DNA from 3 places in the Frankia sp. AgPm24 genome. Region 1 is predicted to be linked to each of the others. Evidence: predicted binding sites of a transcription regulator. Region 1 holds the regulator's gene; each other region holds the start of a gene.
What was found. Region 1 encodes LexA, which represses DNA repair genes until DNA is damaged. Its sites were predicted from a motif close to CGAACNNNNGTTCG; they were not measured.
Positions count from the first base shown of each region.

Region 1 (5,554 bases):
TCCCAGGACGGGCGGGCCGTAGCGGCATAGCGAATCGGGGCATACGGAATAAATCCACGTCGGCGGGGTCAGGTCGTCCCGGAACTCACCGGGGCGGACCGGCGTGGCGAGGTCGTGCTTCCAGAACTCGAGCTACGAGCGATGCGAGCCGGGCGCGGTCAGCCGTGCTCGGCCGCGACCTCGACCAGGGGGCCGGGCGCCCGCGCGCCGCCGCCCGGCGGACCAGCACCGTTCGGGCCGGTGCCATGGAGCGCGGAACGGGACGAGCCCACGCCGAACGGACGCTCACCCGCCGGGTCAACGGGACTGGCCGGGTGAACGGGCTCGCGGCGGGAGGTGGATGTCTCCGCCCGCAACGCCGAGATCGCGTTCTCGAAGTCAGTGAGCGACTCGAAGGCGAGGTACACCGACGCGAACCGCAGGTAAGCCACCTCGTCGAGCTCCCGCAGCGGGCCGAGGATCGCCCGGCCGATCGCCTCGGCGGGAACCTCCGCGGAGCCCGCGGAGCGCACCGCGTCCTCCACGCGCTGCGCGAGCAGGGCGAGATCGTCATCGCGTACCGGCCGGCCCTGGCAGGCCTTGCGCACACCGGCGACCACCTTCGCCCGGCTGAACGGCTCAGCCACCCCGCTGCGCTTGACCACCCGCAGCGAGGCCTCCTCCATCGTCGTGAACCGACGCCCGCACGACAGGCAGGAACGCCGCCGGCGGATCGCCGAGCCTTCTTCGGCTTCCCGGCTGTCGACGACACGACTGTCCGGGTGCCGGCAGAACGGGCACCGCACGCGTTGACGCCTCCTCAGCCCGGACCGGCACGACCACTCTCGACGCCACTCTCGACGCCACTCTCGACGCACCAGATGTTGTGCCCAACCCTAGCGCACCACACCATGGCTGGGACAACGACCCCCCGCAGTGCCACGCTGGGACACCCGTGCGCGGATGGTCCGCAACCGTCCGCGAGCACCGCCGTGCCGGCCGGGACCGTGGGATACCGGCAGGTCACCGCGACAACCGGCCGGCCGCCAGGCCGAGGACTCAGGGTGTTCGACCCGTCGGGGGTACCCGGCCGCCACGCCCCGCCACGACCGGCACAGCCCGCTCCAGCCGGCGTTCGCGACCGCGCCGACCTCATTCCAGCAGCAGGAACTCACCGGGCACGAGATCGGGCGAGGACAGGTGGTTGACCCGCATCAGCCGATCGACCACGGCCCCGGTGTCGGCATCGGGATCGAGCGCGACGGCGATCTCCCGGAGGGTCTCCCCCGCCACGACCAGATGCCCGCGCCGCGGCTCATCCGCCCGCACCAGCGACGCACGCGGCACCATCACCGTGAGCGCGGCCGCGACACACAGCGCGATGACCGCGACGACGACCGCCCGACCCCGCCGGGTCAGCCTCAACGGCGGCTCGGCGCCACCCCCGACCCGGGAACCCGCCACGCCCCCGGACGCCGCCACGGCTGCGGAAGCCCCCATCGCGCCCCGGAACCCCGTGGACGGATGGCACGCCCACCCGCCGGCGCCACCGCGCCGCTGGGCCCGCACCACCGCCAGATCGACGACCCGCGTCGCGTGGTCCACACTCACGACAACCTCCCGGAGCGAGCGGACAGGAGCCGGTTACGAACTCCCGTTCGATCGAACTACTGGTCGATTGTGACACGGGCCCGCGGGGAGAGGAAGAGACACGCTCGAACAGACGTTTGAGATTCCGCGACCATCCGGTTACCGTCAAGACGATCAGGTGTGGACCGGACGATCCCCCCCGGTCGCGGACACTGCACGCCGTGGCGAGGCTGGGCACCCCAGGTGACCAGCGATCGCGTGGAATCACGGTCCGCGACCTGGGGTTGCCGTCCGGCCACTACGCGGTATGCGACGAGGAGAGCGGTAAGCGATGACCACCCAAAGCAGGGGAACGCGCCGAGGCGGTGCCCGCGGCAACGTGCGGCCCTTCCCGGACAACCCCGCGGACGCGCCCGGACTGACCCCCCGGCAGCGCAAGGTGCTCGAGGTCATCCGGGCGGCCGTGGAGCGGCGCGGATACCCGCCCAGTGTGCGGGAGATCGGCGAGGCAGTCGGGCTCACCAGTACCAGCAGCGTGGCGCACCAGCTGAAGATGCTGGAGGAGAAGGGCTACATCCGGCGCGACCCGAACCGGCCGCGGGCGATGGAGGTGCTCGGCGCCGACCGCCCGCGCCGCGCCGGTGGCGGTGGGAGCGCCGCGACAGTGGTGCCGGCGTTCCCCGGCGAGGCGCCGGCCGCCCCCGGTGCCGCCAGCGATCCGCAGGCGACATACGTGCCCGTGCTCGGGCGGATCGCCGCCGGTGGGCCGATCCTGGCCGAGCAGGCCATCGAGGACGTCTTCCCGCTGCCGCGGGAGATCGTCGGCGAGGGCACCCTGTTCCTGCTGCGGGTCGTCGGCGAGTCGATGGTGGGCGCGGCGATCTGCGACGGCGACTGGGTGGTCGTGCGCCAGCAGCCGGTGGCGGACAACGGCGAGATCGTCGCCGCCATGATCGATGGTGAGGCCACGGTCAAGCGCCTGCGGGTGCGTGACGGCAAGGTGTGGCTGCACCCGGAGAACCCGAGCTTCAGTGACATCCCGGGTGAAGGCGCGTCCATCCTCGGCCGGATCGTCGCGGTGCTGCGCCGGGTCTGACGGGCGATGGCCGGCCGCCTGGGGGCGGCCGGCCAGTTCGGGTGGAGGTCAATGCCGGGGTGCCCGGCCCCCGCTCAGGCGCGGAACATGTCGAGATCCGCGGCGAGCGCCGGTGAGACCCGAGCCGTCAGGCGCGTGCCGTCACCGGTGTGTTCCTGACTCAGAACCTCGCCGATGGCGTGAATCCGCGAGACGAGGTCACCCCGCGTGTACGGGAGCAGGACCGTGAGCTCCACGTCCGGATGTGGCACCCGCAGGCTCAGGGCCTCGACGAGCGCGTTGAGGCCGTCTCCGGTGCGCGCGGAGATGAACACCGCGTCCGGAGCGAGCTGACGCAGTTCGGCCAGCACCGTCGGTTCGGCCGCGTCGACCTTGTTGACGACGATCAGCTCGGGTACGCCGCCCGCGTCGATGTCGTTGAGGACCTCCCGCACCGCCGAGATCTGCCCGGCCGGATCCGCGGCGGAGCCGTCGACCACGTGCAGGATGAGATCGGCATCGGCGACCTCCTCCAGAGTGGAGCGAAACGCCTCGACGATCTGGTGCGGCAGGTGACGGACGAACCCGACCGTGTCGGTCAGGGTGAACGCCCGCCCGTCGGGCAGGGTCGCCCGGCGCACGGTGGGGTCGAGGGTGGCGAACAGCGCGTCCTCCACCAGCACTCCGGCACCGGTGAGCCGGTTGAGCAGCGAGGACTTGCCGGCGTTGGTGTAGCCGGCGATCGCCACCGACGGCGCCTCGCCGCGGCGCCGCGACGAACGCTTGGTCTCCCGCACGGTCGACATCTCGGCCAGGTCACGACGTAGCCGGGCCATCCGCGCCCGCAGCCGACGCCGGTCCGTCTCGATCTTGGTTTCACCGGGGCCGCGGGTACCGATGGGTGCCCGACCACCGCCGCTGGCGGCGGCCCGGGACATGGATTCACCCCAGCCACGCAACCTCGGCAGCATGTACTGCAGCTGGGCGAGTTCGACCTGAGCCTTGCCCTCTCGGGACGTGGCGTGCTGGGCGAAGATGTCGAGGATCAGCGCCGTACGGTCGATCACCTTGACCTTGACGATCTCCTCGAGCTGACGGAGCTGGCCCGGGGTGAGCTCACCGTCGCAGATCACCGTGTCGGCACCGGTCGCGGCGACGACCTCGGCCAGTTCCCGCGCCTTGCCCGAGCCGACATAGGTCGCGGCGTCCGGCCGGTCGCGGCGCTGCACGAGGGCGTCGAGCACGGCCGAACCCGCCGTCGTGGCCAGGGCCGCGAGCTCCGCCATGGACGCCTCGGCCGCCCGCAGCGAGCCCGACGTCCACACCCCGATGAGCACGACCTGCTCCAGTCGGAGCTGCCGGTACTCGACCTCGGTGACATCTTCGAGTTCGGTCGCCAGGCCCGGCACGCGGCGCAGAGCCACGCGATCCGCCAGGTCGAAACCATCACCCGAATCGGCGAAGAAACCAGAAAGCGCCGCCGTATCGTCGTCGGCGAGTTCGATGAGTGATCTGTCCATGGTGGACGCATCCAGGGCGTCGGCAGGAAGTGTCATACCATCCGTTCTCAACGCGGCCCGCTGCCGCGGCATTCCGCGTCGCTTCGTTTGGCCAGGTCACGCGCGTGTGCGGCGACCATCGGAAGGGCTGCGCGACCCGCGTACCGCGGGCGGCGGTCGTCCTTCCGTCGTCTGCCAGGGTCCCACGCCGACGCGGCGATCGCGAATGGTTTCGGGCGGATCTCCGGCGGTGTTCGATCCCGGTCGATGCTTCGTGCCACGCCGCCGGTCGGCCGAGATGGCGCGTAGCGTCGGGCTCGTGTATCGCGAGCGCCGCGCCATCGGGCTGCCGGCCACCGTCTGGATCGCCCGATCGGACCGGCCCGATCGGGCGATCCACGCCGGCCCGGGTGGTCAGGCCGGCGAGGCGCACCGGGTGCTTCCCGACGGCGGCATCGACATCATCTGGAGCTCGGATGGCCGGCTGATCGTCGCCGGTCCGGATACGGCCGCCACCGTCGTGCCCTGGGCATCCGGGGTGCACCACGTCGGCGTCCGGTTCGATCCCGGTCACGGTCCGGCCCGGCTGGGCACCCCGGCCGCGGCGCTGCGCGACAGCCGGATCGACCTGGCCGCGCTGTGGGGCGACGGCCCGGCCCGGCGTCTCGCCGACCAGGTCGCCGCCGCCGGGCCGCAGACCGCGGCCCGGGCGCTGGCCATCCAGACGGCGCTGCTCGAACGGCAACCGGATACGCGGCTGTCCGACCCGATGACGCCGGCGATCGTGTCCGCCGTGCGGGCGCGCGTGACGGTGGGCGCGCTGGCACGGTCGGTCGGGTTGAGCGAACGCCAGTTGCTGCGCCGCAGCCGGCGGGTCTTCGGCTACGGCCCGAAGACCCTGGGCCGCGTCCTGCGTCTGCAGGAGGCGTTGCGCACCGCCCGGTCCGGCCACGGACTCGCCCTGACGGCCGCCCTGTCCGGCTACGCCGACCAGGCCCATCTCGCCCACGAGGTACGGGCGCTCACCGGCCTCACCGCCACCGACCTGCTCGCCTCCGCCAGGGTCACACCGACCGTGGACGCACCGAGCAGCGTGGACGCACCGACCGTGGACGCGCCGCCGCCGCGTTGACGGCCCACGAACCAGGTGGACGAGCCGTGGTCAGGAACTCGCCGGGACGGTGGCCGCGAGCGGTGCGTACAGGTCGACGGTGTTGCCGTCGGGGTCGACGACGCTCGCGTAACGCTGGCCCCAGAAGGCGTCCCACGGCGCCAGGTGACTCTCGTACCCGGCAGCGACCAGATCCCCGTGGACGGCGTCGACCTCGGCCGGGCCCTCGCAGGCGAAGGCGAGGCTGATCCGACCCTGACCGGCGCTGGCCGGCGCCCAGGCCGGATCGAAGGAACGGAT
Region 1 covers NZ_JALKFW010000002.1:29,734-35,287, reverse strand. The annotation lists gene nrdR (transcriptional regulator NrdR) at 159-785, opposite strand; gene MXD61_RS28280 (LysM peptidoglycan-binding domain-containing protein) at 1,132-1,590, opposite strand; gene lexA (transcriptional repressor LexA) at 1,901-2,665, shown strand; gene hflX (GTPase HflX) at 2,740-4,200, opposite strand; gene MXD61_RS00995 (AraC family transcriptional regulator) at 4,463-5,275, shown strand; gene MXD61_RS00990 (VOC family protein) at 5,306-5,554, opposite strand, start outside.

Region 2 (5,554 bases), on a different contig from region 1:
GGCAGGTAGTCCGCGTACTCAGCGTGCACCGCGGTGACCACATCCACCCACATGTTCGCAGTATGTACCGGGACGCACCTGATCAGTGTGGTAGATATGCCGAAAAGATCCGGTGAGAGAGGTCGCGTGGACGTTGCATCCATCAACAGCCGGCTGAGTCGCGCGGCTTCCGCCGCCGATTCCCGCGAGCTGGACGGGGTCTGCGAGACCGTCGCCGCCGAACTCGTCGACGCGGGTGTCGAACCGCCGTTCCGGATTCCGTCGGCGGACTTCACCGTGGATCCCTGGCTGATCTGCGCCGACCGTTACTGGCGGCGCCGGCTGCTGGCCGAGCCGACGATCGAGACCGCCGCCCGCTGCGCCCGCTGGCTGTATGACCACACCGACCCGGACGATCCGGCCGGTCCGCAGCCCCGCGCCATCCGCCCGGCCGTCATCGAGAAATGGACGCTGGGCTACGCCTTCATCACCCGGGACAGCGTCGAGTCCCGCCAGGACCTCAGCCTCGCCACCGGACGGATCGTCGAGCAGTACCAGGGGTCGGTCGACATCGCCGCCTTCGCCACGCTTTACCACGCCGGTAAGCTGCGGGCGAACTTCGCCTTCGACGAGCTGCGCCTGTTCCTCGACTCCTCCCTGCTCGCCGTCGCCGCCGGCCAGCACCGCGACGACCCTCTGTTCACCGCGCTGCGCGCCTTCGCCGCCCTGGGCAGTTCCACCATCACCATCGGCCACGGCCTTGATCTGCTGGATGCGGCCTGGACGGCGCCCGGGCGCACCCGCGCCGTCGTTGATGTCTGCCTGAACGCGCTGTGGGCGGCCAAGCGCTTTCCCGAACGGGGCGAGTGGCTGCGCCGGCAGGCCACCGAGGCCGTGGCGGCCTACCCCGACGACCACCTGTTCCATTTCCGGCTCGCCCGCGGCCACCGGTTGTGCGGCGACTACGCCGCGGCGCTCAGCACGATCGAGACCGCGCTACGGCTGTTGCCGGCGATCGGCTCGAGAATCAGCCACAACACGCTCCAGGAGCAGTACCTGCGCGAGCAGGAGTCGATCGAGGAGGGGCTGCTGCGCGCCGCCGAGACCAGCGAGCAGCGGGCCCGTTGGCAGCGCCAGGCCGCCGCCGACCGCGACCTGCGCCGAACCCTGTCGCGTTCGTCCATCCAGGCCGTCGAACTCGTGACCGTGTTCACCGCGGCCATCGCCTTCACCGTCGGGTCGTTCCCGATCACGCTTTCCGGCGATCTCTCCCTGGGCGCCCGGGCGCTGCTCATGGGCATCCTCGGCATCGGACTGCTGCTGTTCGCCGTCACCATCGTCGCCGGCACCTGGTACCTCACCGGCCAGCATCACAACGGTGACGACAGCCCGGGCCGCCGCCGCGAGCCGCGCCCCGGCCCGGACGACGACCCCGACGACAGCTGAACCCACCGCGCTCGCCGTCGCACTCGTCGTCGCGGACACACCCATGCGCTGTCGCACCGGCCGGTACCGCAACCGGAACAGCACTACGGATCCCCTTCCTGGATGCCTCATCGCAGGCCCGACCAGGCGCCCACCCGGCCGTCCGGGTGATTCCCTGACCACGCCGGAGTGGCTTCAGCCGAGCAGGCCGCTGAACATGTCCGGCGGCGGCTGCGCATACGGATTACGCCGCGGACGGCGCTGCGGATCGATGAAGGAGGGCGGAATGAAGGAGGGGCGGCGATCCCCACTCACGACGATCTGCCACTTCTCACGATGCACCCGCCGATGATGCCGGGAACACAACAGAACCAGATTATCGATTTTCGTCTCGCCCCCATCGACCCAATGCTTGACATGATGCGCATCACACCATGAAGATGGGCGATCACAGTACGGGAAAGCGCAGCAGACATCCCGGGAGACCAGCGCCCTGCGGATATGCGGCGGGACGATTCTTTCCGACCGGCCGACATCCAACGGGACGCTGTCGGGGCCAAGGATGATCCGGCCTACCTGCGCGTCACAGGAGATCCGAAGAATGGCTTCCCGCGAAAGCGGAAGGCCCCATTCGGTCATGGCCGGCTCGTTTCCGTCACCAAGAAACGTGTCCCATCCGATGACGACCGTGAGATGCGGCCGAGTCCCGCCGGCGGCCGGGCCGACATCCGCCGACAGCGCGCGGCGCACGAACTCGACCAACGCGTCCGCCCGCCGACGGGCGGGGCTGCGCAGGTCACGCACCCCGTTCTTGCCCGGCGCCGGAGCGGACAGCCCGTCCAGCGCGGTGCGCAGCAGGGCCGCACCCTCGGCGTCGAGCTCTCCGCGGATCAGCGTCGTGCCCTCCGGGGTGTCGACGAACGTCAGCCCCCGTGCATCCAGCGGATCATGCCACCGACCCCCACCAGCGAACGTGCCATCCACGTCACCGCCGGCGCCGCTTTCACAGCTGCCACCCTCGTCTTCGCCTTCGCTCTCCTCGCCGGCACAGCCCCGAGACCCGGAGTGCTCCCCCGTGCGGCTGTCCTCATGCGGATCATCGCCGCCCGGCGAAGTATCCACCTGGGTCAGCTGCTCACGCAGCCGGATCGCGGCCCTCTTCAACTGGCGCCAGTCGAGCTGGCTGGCATCCTCCAGCAGATGCGCCTCAGCCTTCGCCCGCACCGCCTCGGGCAGGTGCTCCGGCAGGACATCCAGCCCTTCCATGATCACTAAGGCATGATCTGCGCTGATCCGCGCGGCGGCCAACGCCTCACCCGTCGCCCGGTACGGGCCGGCGAACAGCTTCTCCGCCAGGGCCACCTGGCGGGCGGCTTCTGACTTGGGCAGCACCAGCCGCCCGGCCAGCCACCGCGCCAGATCAATCGCGCCGTCGTTCGACGCGAGCCCCCGATCCTGCGCCTCGAGCAGCATGATGCTGCGCACCGCGGCCAATCGCGCGTCCAGATCACGCAACGCGCAGATCGCCTCGGTCACGTCGTCGGATGACCAACGCCACGCCTGCGACCCCAGCAGGCCTTCGACCGTTGCGGCCAGCGCGCCCAGCAGGCTTTCCGCTTCCGACCGGCCATCACCCGACGCCTCACCCGCGCAGCTCCCGGACGAGTCGCAACCAGCTCCGCCCGTGAACTCGGAAACATCCTCCTCGGATTCGGTCGGGAACTCCTGCGAAACACGACCTGGAACAGCGCGATCAAAGGAATCGGAACCCGCGGGGACATCCTGCGCGGCAGGGATGTCAGGGGCGTCCGGGAAGCCACCATTCCCACCATCAGAACGAATATCTGCGGAGCCTCCGGGCGGCTCAGGGCCGGCGGCTCCATTCGGATGAATGAGCATGCTCTGACGATAGCTCGACCGAAGTCATATGTCGAACACATGTTCTAAATCTGTGGAAAATGGCCCTGTGGAAAACGCTGCCACCCGAACGGACTACGCGGTTCCATGGCCCATCGGATCGTGCGCGGACCAGACCCCACCACCCTGGTCGGTGGGCACGGTCGAAGTCAGGATCAACCGCCCGGCTTCGGGTGCGGCCCAGCCCGGCACCCGACCAGCATCCGAGCCCCCATCCGACACCGCCATCAGCTCCGCCGCCAGCCACCATCAGCCCCGCCGGCGACGGCGGCCCAATCGCCAGGGCAGTGCCAGCCGACAGTGCGGTGCCAGCCGACAGTGCGGTGCCAGCCGACATGCGGCGCCAGCCGGCAGAAACGGTGCCAGCCGGCAAAACGGTGGCGTCAGTCGGCGGTCGTGGTGTCGGCGAGGGCGGCGCGAAGCAGGAGGGCGACGGACTGGGCGAAGGTGTCCGCCGCGGGGTCGGCGAGGGTGGGGCCGACGGAGGCCAGCAGCGGAAGGTCGTCCACGGGGAGGGCGGCTCGGTGGCGGCGGCGAGCGGCCACCGCGGCGGGCAGGGCGTGCTGGTCGAGCAGTTCGCCGACCAGCAGATGCCAGCAGCCTCGATAGGCGATCGCGGCTGCGATCGGGGCGAGACCGGCGGCGACCAGATCGGCGAGGTTCGCCTCGTCGAAGGCCAGTGACTCAGCCGCCACATACTGCCCGGCGACCAGGACGTACGGCACCCACGGCCTCGCGGCGAGCAGGTCGTGCGCGCCGACCAGGCGGGCGGTGAGGCGTTCCAGCGGCGTGTGACCGGGCGCGTTCACCGGCAGGTGCGAGGCGACCCGGCCGAGCATGGCGGCCAGCAGGGCTTCCCGGTCGGCGATGTGCCGGTAGAGCGAGGTGGTCGCCGTGTCCAGTTCGGCGGCGACGGCCCGCATGGTGAGGCCGTCCAGCCCGACCCGGGCGACGACCTGCAGCGCCGCGTCGACGACCCGGGTCCGGCTGAGCCCGGGTCGCGGTCGCCGATGCCCGTAGCGGCCCAGCGGCGTGGCCGCCGCCACGACACCGGTGACCGCTCGCGGCGTGCCGTCGGGACTCAATGTGCCGTCGGGACTCAATGTGCCGTCGGGACTCAATGTGCCGTCGGGACTGAGCGTGCCGTCGGGACTCAGCGTGCTGCCGTCCGCACCGGGGGTCCCCACCTGGTCATCTTCGCACACCACAAGGTGCCATCCAGAAGCAAACTTAGGACTTCCTTACGCGAGCAATGTACGCGTAAGGTACGCCTAAGTTGTCCGGACACCGGGACAGCGATCTGGGACGAAGCGGGGAGCAGGCCTTGATGAACGTTGATGTCCGATGAGCGGGGCGCTGACCAGGCGGGGATTCGGGCGCGCCGGCATGGTGGCGCTCGGGGCGCTGGGTGTGCCGTCGCTGCTCGCCGCCTGCGGGGATGACTCCAGCGGCTCGGCGGGTCCCGTGGCGGCGGCCAGTTCCACGCCTCGGCGTGGGGGTACGCTGCGAGCGGCCTACGCCAGCAGCCCGGCCGACACACTGGACATCATCCACGGCCATGACGTGCTGGGATCGGTGCGCGGGCTCGCGGTCTACGAGCGGCTCGGCGACGCCCATCCGGATGGTTCGGTCACGCCGCGGCTGTACGAGAGCCTGACGCCGAACGCCGATGGTTCGCGGTGGACGCTCAAGCTCAAGCCGAACATCACGTTCTCGGACGGCAAGCCCCTGACGACGTCCGACGTGCTGGCGAGCTTCGCGGCGTTCACGGGTACCGAGAGCGGCGCGTCGATCGCGATGTTCGACGCGAAGGCGAGCAGGGCCACCGACGCGCGCACGGCGACGATCGCGCTGACCTCCCCCGTCTACGACCTGCCAGCCCGGGTCAGCGGCGTCGTCCTGGTGATCATGCCAGGCGGGAAGCCGGCGACGAAGCTCGGCGACGTGGTCGGCAGCGGCCCGTACAGGATCGAGTCCTTCACGCCGGGGCAGCGCACCGTCCTGACCCGGCGCACCGACTACTGGGACGGCGACGCCCGCGGCCACCTCGACCGCATCGAGCTCGTCGCCGCGGCGGACGCGAAGGCCCGGCTGTCGGCGCTGCGCTCCGGCCAGGTCGAGTGGGCCGACGACGTCGCCTACCTGGACGCGTCCACGCTGCGCGCGGACAAGGCCATCAGCATCCACCGCAGTGGCGCCCAGCAGGGCCTCGCGTGGTTCCTGAACATGTTCG
Region 2 covers NZ_JALKFW010000005.1:97,566-103,119, forward strand. The annotation lists gene MXD61_RS03710 (glycosyltransferase) at 1-47, opposite strand, end outside; gene MXD61_RS03715 (hypothetical protein) at 127-1,425, shown strand; gene MXD61_RS03720 (HNH endonuclease signature motif containing protein) at 1,600-3,303, opposite strand; gene MXD61_RS03725 (TetR/AcrR family transcriptional regulator) at 3,705-4,508, opposite strand; gene MXD61_RS03730 (ABC transporter substrate-binding protein) at 4,666-5,554, shown strand, end outside.
Region 2: a site for LexA is predicted at 3,336-3,349, ahead of MXD61_RS03720 (HNH endonuclease signature motif containing protein). Genes of this name have one in related genera too.

Region 3 (5,554 bases), on a different contig from region 1:
TGTGCCCGCCGCGGCCGCGCGGCCTTCGGGAGCCGGGTCCGTGGTCGTGCGGCGCCGGAGCGCAGCGCGTGGCCGAGCCCCGGAGCGTGGGCCGCTGCGCGCAACGCGGCCCGCAGCGCGGCCGCGCGGACCGGGCTCGTCGTCTGCACGATCCGACCGGCCCGGATGGCCCGGGTGGTGATCGCGGCTACCTGGGGACGGCGCTCCCGTTCGTAGTCATCGAGTGAATCCGGATCCCGTAGTCCCGCGAGGACCTCGGTCAGCCGCCAGGCCAGCGCGGCCGCGTCCCGGATGCCCGAGGCGAGCCCCTGGCCGGCGAACGGCGGCATCGTGTGCGCCGCATCGCCGGCGAGCAGAACCCTGCCGACCCGCCAGCGGGTCGCCATGCGGGCGTGGAACGTGTAGACCGCCGCCCGTTCCACCGCGACCGTGCCCGGGTCGATCCAGGATGTGAGCAAGCTCGTGACGGTCTCCGGCTCGGCCATCCGCTCGGGATTGTCGCCGGGGAGCATCATCCACTCCCAGCGGTGCCCACCGGGCATCGGCATCGTCACCGCGGGCCTGCGTGGATCGAGAACGAAGGCGATGTCGTCGGGTACCGGCAGCGGCTCGGCCGAGCGCGTGTCCACGACGAGCCACGGCTGGACGAAGGTCCTGCCCGCGAAGTCCACGCCGATCAGCGCCCGTACCGTGCTTGTCGCCCCGTCGCAGCCGATCACCCAGCGAGCCTGCACGACGGTGTCGTCCTCCAGGCCGACCGTCACCGCGTCGGCCCCGTCGTCGATCGAGCGCACGCCCACGCCGAGCCGGACCTCAGCCGAGGGCAGCGTCGCGATCCCGGCCCGCAGCGCGGCCTCGACGGACGGCTGGTGCAGGAACACACCGACCGGAACGCCGAGTTCGGCCTGCCCCTGCCCGGCGGCGAGCAGCAGGCGGCGGTCCGGCCCGAGAAAGGTCGCCCGGGTCGACGCGCGGGTATCGGCGAGCATCTCGGCCATCCCGGGGAGCCGGACGAGCAGACGCAGCACCTCCTCGTCCAGGCCGGCGGCGCGGGGACGTGGGTAGGTGGTAGCCGCCCTGTCCACCGCGAGCACCGACACGCCCCGCTGCCCGAGAAACGCCGTCAGCACCGCTCCCACCGGACCGAAGCCAACAACCAGGACATCCTTGATCATCGACCCTCCTGTCTTCTACGAAGAGTAGAACTTCCGTGGGGTGCTGTCGAACCTTTCGGATGTGGGGTCGCGGTCGCCGGCGGTGGCGGTCCATCGGCTCGGCGGCCGGGCCGCTGGGCGAAGTCGCTGTCTGCTCGGGGTCCAACTCGACCATGCGGGCTGTGGCGGTCGAGTCGACGCTTTCGCCTGGAGTCCGCGCATTGGCGTGGCGCTTTGTGGCGCGAACCGTGTGGACTGGTCGCGCCCTGGTTCGTGTGACCGTTGGTGTGGCCTGCCTCGACCGGGTTCTTCGCCATTATGCGCATGCGCGAATGTGTACTGGCCGGACCGGGCGCGGTGATGTACTGCCTGATGGTCGCTTCGAGTGCACTCTCGGTCCATCGGGCAGCCTATCGCATTCTGGTGAGTGCCGACAGTGGCTGATGGCTGATGGCTGATGGTCGTGTTGTCGAGTGTCGATTTCGGGCGTGGCTGTTTCCTCGAGGATCTGGCTGGTCTTCGCGGGGCTGATCGGGGTGGTGGGCTTGGTGCTGTGGTTGTGCGAAGCGGTGATGGCGCATCCGTTTCGCAGATTTTCCTGACCGGTCTTGTCGGGCGCCTCCAGCGGTCGTACGATTAGAACATGCATTCGATAAAATGATGGTCGTGGACGTGCCGGTTTCTTTTCCTGGCCGGTCGGTGGACGTGTTCTGCCGGCGGGCAGTGAATGTCGCCTGGAGGTGTGTCGTGGCTGGTGTTCTCAGGTGCGTGGAAGTGGCGGCGTCGCGGGTGCGGGTGGAGGGTGAGGGGTCGGATGGTACGGCTGATCTGTTGGCGTCGGCGGAGATCGATGGGAGCCGTATCGGGGAGTGGGGGCCTGGTCGTTGTCTGGAGATGGATCGTGAGATCGCGGGGGTGATCGCGCGGTGGGAGGCGGTGCGGTTGCTGGTGCGGGCGCAGTTCGCGCGGGGCCGGCCGGTGGAGGCCGCGGGTTCGTCGGCGTCGCGGGGGCGGGGTGGGCCGGTGGGTGGCGCGGGGGAGGGTGCGGATGGGTCGCCGCGGATGTTCGCGGCGTTCGCGGGTGATGAGCTGTCGTTGGTGGCGAATGTGGCGGCGACGCAGGGGTGTCGGGAGCTGGCGTTCGCGGAGCGGTGTGTGCGCCGGTTGCCGGAGGCGGTGGTGGCCTTGGCGCAGGGTGTGTTGGATGTGGGTCGGGTGGCGGCATTGGATCGGTTTACGGTGAATCTGGCGGATGGTCACGCCAGGGAGGTTCTCGGGCCGGTCCTGGGCAACGGGGGCGGCCGTCGTACGCACAGGGCGTTCGGTGCGGCGGTGAGCCGGCGGGTCGCGAAGGTCGATCCGGACGGGGCGGATCGGCGGCGGCGTAAGGCGGAGAAGAAGCGGGGCGTGGCGTTGCATCCGGAGGCCGATGGGATGGGCCGTCTGTCGGCGTTGTTGCCGGCGGAGCAGGCGCTGGCGGCGTTCACACGGATCGATGAGCTCGCGAAGCAGGCCGACGACCAAGTCGACGATCAGGGGAACGCCCAGACGGGTGGGCAGGGGAACGGCCAGGCGGATGGCCGGCGGGGTGATCAGAGGGACGGTCGGGGGGATGCTGAAGGGCGGGAGAAGCGGAGTCTCGCTCAGCGTCGGGCGGATGTGCTGTTCGACCTGCTGATGGGGCGTGACCGGGGCCGGGTCAACGTCGAGATGCAGGTGATCGTTCCGTTCGAGACGTTGATGGGTCTGGCGCAGCATCCGGGCGAGGTGCCGGGTTACGGTCCGATTCCCGCGGAGATCGTGCGTGAGATGGCTGCCGACGTGGGGTGCACGTGGCGGCGGGTGCTGACTGCCCCGAAGCGGGGGCAGGTCCTGGATGTGGGTGATCGCCGGTTTCCGTCGGCTCCGCTGGCCCGGTATGTCCGGGCTCGGAACACGACGTGTGTCTTCCCGACGTGCGACCTTCCCGCCACGTCCTGCGATCTTGATCACACGCGGGGGTCGGCGCGGGGCGGCCGGACCGAGCCGGGGAATCTGGGACCGCAGTGCCGGGCGCATCACCGTCTGAAGCATCAGGCGGATCGGATGCCTGCCGGTGCGGGGAAGAGATGGGATCTCCGCCAGCCGGAGCCCGGGCATTTCGTGTGGACGACCCCCGAGGAGCAGGTGTATCACGTGTATCCGGAGACGTACGCCGATTTTTAACCGGGAGAACGAGCCGATGCCCCGAACCGCGGTCGCAGTCCGCCACGTCCCCTTCGAGGACCTCGGAATACTCGGCCCGCTCCTCACACAGCACGGCTACCAGACCCGGTATGTCGATGCCGGTATCGATCCGATAGCAGAACCAGAACTCGTCGACGCCGACCTGCTTGTCGTTCTTGGCGGGCCCATCGGCGTGGGCGATGTCGCGCGGTACCCGTTTCTCGCCGATGAGATCCAGGCGCTCGGCGGGCGACTGGCGCTGGAACGCCCCACCCTCGGGGTATGTCTGGGCGCACAGCTTGTCGCCCGGGCGTTGGGAGCCCAGGTCACGTCGACCGGTCAGGTGGAGATCGGGTACGCGCCGCTGACCCTGACCCGGGCGGGGGAGGAGTCCGTGCTCGGCGCGCTCGGGGATGTTCCGGTTCTGCACTGGCACGGCGATCAGTTCACGATTCCCGCTGGCGCGAGGCACCTTGCGCAGACGCCCGGTTTTCCGTACCAGGCCTTCGAATGGGGAAACGCGGTCCTGGGGTTGCAGTTCCATCTTGAGGCCGACCACAGCCAGCTCGAGCGATGGTTGATCGGGCACGCCCATGAGCTCGCCGCGCACCGGCTGGATCCGCACACGCTTCGCGCCGCCGCGCAGCGGCATGGTCCGGACCTTGCGGTCCGGTCCCGGCGGGTGTTCCACGCATGGCTCGACCAGGTGGTCGTGGTATCCCGCTGAGATGTGGGAGACGGCGGTGTGAGCAGCCGCGAATCGCCTGGGTCAGGGTGCGGCCACCGTGGCGCCACGGCGGGCGTTGTAGACGACGGCATCCTTGCGACTGCCGTACTCGGCGAAGACGGCCAGCGCCTCGTCCCGCAGAATGTCGGTACGTACGGTGATGCCGCGGCGCTCGAACTGCTGGGCCCAGTCGTCGCGCATCGGGCCCTCGTCGAAGCCGGTGAGCGTCTCGACCTCCTCGCCTTCACCGGCGATGGTGAGCATCTGGACGCCGGACCACATGACCGCGCCGTAGCACATGACGCAGGGCCGCCAGTTGACCACGATCTCGACCGGGTCGCCCGTGGCACTGAGATCCCATGAGCCGAGCCGGGCCTGCGCGAAGGAGAGCGCTGTGACCTCGGCGTGCATGGTCGACAGTCCGGTGGCCAGGACGAGGTTCACCCCGGCCGCGTGGATCTGTCCGGTGGCCGGGTTGGCGACCACCGCCGCGAACGGTCCGCCGTGTCCCTCGACGTGGTTACGGGCCGCAAGTCGCAGGGCGAGGCGCATCCGGTCCTCGACGTCGGGAAGTGCGGCGCCGACAGCATCGACCTCGTCGTCGACCCAGCTGGGCAACGGGATGTCGAGAGCGGCGACCGGGCCCGCGCCGGCAGATGCCGGCGGTTCGACGGAACGGGAGTGCGTCATACGCGGGAAGCCCTTCGACGGTCTGGTGGGAGCCGGGTGGCGCCCTGATGGCTCGATGGCCTCGACGGGGACGGGACGAGGTTGTCGGGAGATGGGCGGAACTGGTTCAGGCGGTGAAGAAATGGGACAGGCCAAGCGCGCGCAGGCCCCGCCGGTAGGCGACGGAACTGCGGTCCGCGGGAATGTTCACCTCGATCCGGGGGTCCAGGGGAAGGTTCTCGGGGCGTTGTGCCTCGACGATGGTCCGGTCCTCGGCGAAGATCCGCACGTTGAAGTCGTAGATGTCCTGCGCGGGCTGGTCGGTGGCAAAGTTCTTCGCGATCGGCGCGAACATCCTGGTCTGGCGGGCGGAGACCGGAGAGGCGGCATTCATGATCGAAAGTCGGCCGTCGTCGGGGAAGTGCACGACGAGGGTGGCGGTGAACGGCAGATGGGCGTCGAAGCGGCGCAGCCAGCGGAACCCGGGCGGCGCGGTCAGTCCGCTGCCGTGGGGGAAGTTCGCGACCGTGCTCCAGTAGTCGGCGGTGAAGCCGTGCTCAGTGGGGGTCGACGTGTACTCGGGTACCTCGGTGTTGTCCGGGTCGGCGAAGCTGCCGGCGTGCACGAACGCGAAGTGCGCGACGTCGAGGAAGCCCTCGACCTGGCGGCCGGCGAAGGCGGCCAGATCGAAACTGGGACATGTCACGCGTTGGAATCCCGGATCGTCCCAGTGCGGCATGTGTGGGATGACGGGGATGGCTCGCCCCGGGGCGGTTGCGCCGGTGTGGGTGTCGCCGGG
Region 3 covers NZ_JALKFW010000217.1:21,414-26,967, forward strand. The annotation lists gene MXD61_RS24940 (bifunctional 3-(3-hydroxy-phenyl)propionate/3-hydroxycinnamic acid hydroxylase) at 1-1,175, opposite strand, end outside; gene MXD61_RS24945 (HNH endonuclease signature motif containing protein) at 2,049-3,359, shown strand; gene MXD61_RS24950 (glutamine amidotransferase) at 3,376-4,086, shown strand; gene MXD61_RS24955 (nucleoside deaminase) at 4,129-4,776, opposite strand; gene MXD61_RS24960 (aromatic ring-hydroxylating dioxygenase subunit alpha) at 4,883-5,554, opposite strand, start outside.
Region 3: a site for LexA is predicted at 1,793-1,806, ahead of MXD61_RS24945 (HNH endonuclease signature motif containing protein). Genes of this name have one in related genera too.